Regions from separate parts of the Sphingomonas taxi genome, predicted to be linked through region 2. Evidence: predicted binding sites of a transcription regulator. Region 2 holds the regulator's gene; the other holds the start of a gene.
What was found. Region 2 encodes LexA, which represses DNA repair genes until DNA is damaged. Its sites were predicted from a motif close to GTTCCNCNCTTGTTCT; they were not measured.
Positions count from the first base shown of each region.

Region 1 (2,399 bases), 920 kb from region 2:
GTGCGGAAGCTGAGGTTGGCGCGCGCATGGTGCGCCTCGGCGACGGCGACGAGGTCGGGTGACAGATCGGCACCGGTGACTTGCGCGTCTGGCCGCGCTGCGGCGAGCGCGGCGGCGGTGGCACCGGCACCGCAGCCGATGTCGAGCGCATTGATCGCGCCGGCCGGCGCGGCAGCGAGGATCGCGGCGTCGAGCCGTGGAGCGAGATCGGCGAAGGCGCGCTCGGTCCGGCGCCATTCCTCCGCCCAGACGGTGCCGACGCGGCCGGTCCAGTCAATATGGGTGGTCATCGGCAGTCTCCGGAGAAGGTTGGCGCAATTCCAAGCAAAAGAGGCCCGCCGTTGCCGGCGAGCCTCTCGTTTCGTGCTTATCGATGTGCCGGCATCAGATGTCGTCGTCGGCTTCCGGACCGGCCATCATCTCCTCGGCGACCTTTTCGGTGCGCTGACGGATCGCCTTTTCGAGGCGGTCGGCCATTTCGGGATGCTCGCGCAGATAGGTCTTCGAATTCTCGCGGCCCTGGCCGATGCGGACGCTGTCGTAGCTGAACCACGCACCCGATTTCTCGACCAGCCCGGCCTTGACGCCGAGATCGAGGATCTCGCCGATCTTGGAGATGCCCTCGCCATACATGATGTCGAATTCGACCTGCTTGAACGGCGGCGCGACCTTGTTCTTGACGACCTTGACGCGCGTAGCGTTGCCGGTGACCTCTTCCTTGTCCTTGATCGCGCCGGTGCGGCGGATGTCGAGACGGACCGAGGCGTAGAATTTCAGCGCGTTGCCGCCCGTCGTCGTCTCCGGATTGCCGTACATCACGCCGATCTTCATGCGCAGCTGGTTGATGAAGATCACCATGCAGCGCGAGCGGCTGATCGAACCGGTCAGCTTGCGCAGCGACTGCGACATCAGCCGGGCCTGCAGGCCGACGTGGCTGTCGCCCATCTCGCCCTCGATTTCCGCACGGGGCACGAGCGCGGCGACCGAATCGACCACCAGCACGTCGATCGCGTTCGAGCGGACGAGCGTGTCGACGATCTCGAGCGCCTGTTCGCCGGTGTCGGGCTGCGAGACGATCAGCTCGTCGATGTTGACGCCGAGCTTCTTGGCATAGACGGGATCGAGTGCATGTTCGGCGTCGACGAAGGCGGCGGTGCCGCCGCCTTTCTGCGCCTCGGCGATGACGTGCAGCGCGAGCGTCGTCTTGCCCGACGATTCGGGGCCATAGACCTCGATCACGCGGCCGCGCGGCAGGCCGCCGACGCCGAGCGCGATATCGAGGCCGAGCGAACCGGTGGAGATCGTCTCGACCTCCATCGACTGTTTCGCGCCGAGCTTCATCGCCGAGCCCTTGCCGAAGGCGCGGTCGATCTGGGCCAGCGCGGCGTCGAGCGCCTTCTGCCGGTCGGTGGATGCGGTTGCCATGCCGGTGTCGATCACTTTCAGATTGGCGGCCATCGGGAGGTTCCTCGCTAGAGCAAGCGCGTCACCGGGGCAACGCGTCTGTTTCGCTATGTACGGCGTTTGTTCTCTTGGAACAAGAGGGGAACGCTAAGCCTCGGCAGGATTGTGGGTGTTTCGCCATCCCGCGCAGGAAAGGCGTCCGCGAAGAACGGGCTCAGGTCAGCGTCGTCGCCAGCGTCCACCACCCCTCGGCGGCTGCGCGCGCCGCCGCGGCGTCGCGCGCCGCGACCGACTCGAACAGCGCGAAACAGGTCGCGCCGCTCCCCGACATCCGCGCCAGACGCACACCCGCCGCCGCATCGAGCAGCGCCAACACCGCGGCGATCGCCGGCGCGATCGCCACCGCCGGCGCCTGCAGGTCGTTGCGCCCGACCAGCGCACGCGCGAGCAGATCGCCGTCGGCGGCAATACCGCCGCGATCCTCGCCATCCCATCTCGCGAACACCGCCGCGGTACTTACCGCAACGCCAGGATTGACCAGCAGCAACGGCATGCCCGCCAGCCCCTCGACCGGCAGCAACGCCTCGCCTTTCCCCGTGCCGAGCGTCGCGCGGCCGAGCAGACAGGCAGGCACGTCGGCACCAAGCGCCTCGGCGATGACGAACAGCCGCGGGTCGTCGGGCGCAATGCCGTGCAGCCCGGCGAGCGCCCGCAGCGTCGCCGCCGCATCGGCCGATCCGCCGCCGATTCCCGAGGCGATCGGCAGATGCTTGTCGAGCGTGATCGCATGCGGCTGCGCGATATCGAAGGCCGCGCGAAAGGCGTGCGCGGCGCGGATCACCAGATTGTCCGCCTCCGCAGCGCCGGCGAGCGCGGCGGCGAACGGCCCGGTGATCGCGAACCGGTCGGTCGCGTCGGGCACCACCGTCACGCTGTCGCCATCGGCGGCGAAGACGAACAGCGTCTCCAGCTCGTGATAGCCGTCGGGGCGACGA
Region 1 is NZ_CP009571.1:175,838-178,236, reverse strand. Features, by position in the region: gene MC45_RS00800 (class I SAM-dependent methyltransferase) at 1-290, opposite strand, end outside; gene recA (recombinase RecA) at 385-1,458, opposite strand; gene MC45_RS00790 (4-(cytidine 5'-diphospho)-2-C-methyl-D-erythritol kinase) at 1,619-2,399, opposite strand, start outside.
Region 1: the regulator LexA is predicted to act here: its motif matches at 1,535-1,550, upstream of recA (recombinase RecA).

Region 2 (2,399 bases):
TCGGCGAAAGCGCCGCCGGCCGCCCCTTCGCCGGCGCGGTCCGCCCGGGCGAAACGGTTCGGATCTTTACCGGCGCGGCGATGCCCGCGGGCGCCGACACGGTGATGATCCAGGAGGAAGTCGCCGCCGACGGCACGGCAATCCGGCTGACCGGCGAAGGTCCGCCGACGCAGGGCCGCAACACCCGCCGCCGCGGCCTCGATTTCACCACCGGTGACCGGCTGATCGCGCAGGGCGAGCGGCTGACCGCCGCGCGGATCGCGGTCGCGGCGACCGGCGGCGTGGCGACGATCGCCGTCCACCGCCGCGTGCGGGTCGCGATCTGCGCGACCGGCGACGAACTGGTCGAGCCCGGCCGCGGCGCCTCGCCCGACGCGCTCCCCGAATCGAACCGCGCGATGCTGGCGGCGCTGCTCGCCGACCTGCCGATCGAATTGATCGATCTCGGCATCCTCCCCGACGATCTCGCCACGTTGCGGGACGCCTTCGCCGGTGTCGAAGCCGATTTGCTCGTCACCACCGGCGGCGCTTCGGTCGGCGACCACGATCTCGTCCGCCCTGCGCTCGAGGCGGCCGGCGGCAGCATCGACTTCTGGCGGATCGCGCTGCGCCCCGGCAAGCCGATGATGGCGGGCCGGCTCGGCGACACGATCCTGCTCGGCCTGCCCGGTAATCCGGTGTCCGCGTTCGTCACCGCGTTGCTGTTCGTCAAACCGCTGGTCGCGCACCTCGCGGGCGCCGCCGACCCGCTACCGCGCACGACGATGACCATCCTCGGCGAGGACCTGCCCGCGAACGGCCCGCGCACCGACTATCTGCGCGCCGAGCTGCGCGACGGTCGCGCCTTTGCCTCGACCATCCAAGACAGTTCGATGCTCCTCACGCTCGCCCGCTCGCACTGCCTGATCGTGCGGCCGGTCGACGCGCCTGCCACCAGTGCGGGCGACTCGGCACAAATCCTCGTCATCGCTTGACGGGCGCTATCCTGTTCCCTAGAAGTTCCGCGTCTGTTCCGACGGGGAAGGTCCGCTCATGCTCACGCGCAAGCAACACGAGCTCGTTTGCTTCATCAACGACCGGCTGGAAGAAACCGGCATCTCGCCCTCGTTCGAGGAGATGAAGGAAGCGCTCGACCTGAAATCCAAATCGGGCGTGCATCGCCTGATCAGCGCGCTCGAGGAACGGCATTTCATCCGCCGTCTGCCCAACCGTGCCCGTGCGCTCGAAGTGCTGCGCATGCCGGAACGGTCGGAACGCAAGCCCGCGCCGGCCGCCCCGGCCGTGCCCCCTGCCAAGACCGGCAACGTCCGCCCCGCGGCGACGCCGGCCAACGACGTCATCGAAATCCCGCTGCACGGCCGCATCGCCGCCGGCGTGCCGATCGAGGCGTTCGAGGGAAGCTCGATGCTCGCGGTGCCGGCCGCGCTGCTCGGTTCGGGCGAACATTATGCGCTGGAAGTATCGGGCGATTCGATGGTCGAGGCGGGCATTCTCGACGGCGACTATGCGCTGATCCGCCGGACCGAAGTCGCCCGCGACGGCGAGATCGTCGTCGCGCTGATCGACGACAGCGAGGCGACGCTCAAATATTTCCGTCGCGAGGGCGCGATGGTCCGGCTCGATCCGGCCAATCGCGCCTATGAACCGCAACGCTACGTGCCCTCGCACGTCCGCGTGCAAGGCAAATTGTCGGGCATCCTGCGCCGCTACGATTGAGCCGCCGGCGGGATCGCATATGGGCCTCCATGTATGCCCAACGCTTTCCACCCTCTCTCGGTCACCCCGGACTTGTTCGAGACCTCTGCGAACGTCATCCCAGTGCTCCTGCGAAAGCAGGAGCCCAGGAGTCCGGAACGCCATACGCCGTTGTTCTGCTTGGCTCTGGACTCCTGCGTCCGCAGGAGCACTGGCGGACTTTCACGGGGCACCCCATCGACGCTTTCTATGGTGCTCGCCCGTCACCGCCGGCATGACCCGCACGGCAGCGAACCACGGATGCGCATCCGCGTCGCGCCGCACCGTCCGCACGTCGCCACCCGCGAAGGTCACCGCGACCCCGCCGGTCCGCCGCAGCATCGGCGCGTCCAGCCGGAGCCAGCGCGGCCGGCACGTTCGCGGCAGATGGCGTTCGCTCACCACCACATCCGCACGCGCACAGGCCGTCGCGAGATCGTCGCGGTTCACCGGATACAGGCTCCGCGTCGCCAGCACCCGCCAGCGCCGCCCGCCCGCATCCACATCGACCGCACAGGCATCGCGCGTGCAGCGCGCCGCCGCCTGCTCCCCCAATAGCATCCCCGCGTCGGCGCCGCCGTTTTCGGCGAGCATGTCCCGCGTATAGTCCCCGGCCCGATCACGCAGCAGCGCCAGCCCGCCGCCGACACGCACCGCCATATGCC
Region 2 is NZ_CP009571.1:1,095,527-1,097,925, forward strand. Features, by position in the region: gene MC45_RS04890 (molybdopterin molybdotransferase MoeA) at 1-974, shown strand, start outside; gene lexA (transcriptional repressor LexA) at 1,033-1,716, shown strand; gene MC45_RS04900 (ComEC/Rec2 family competence protein) at 1,918-2,399, opposite strand, start outside.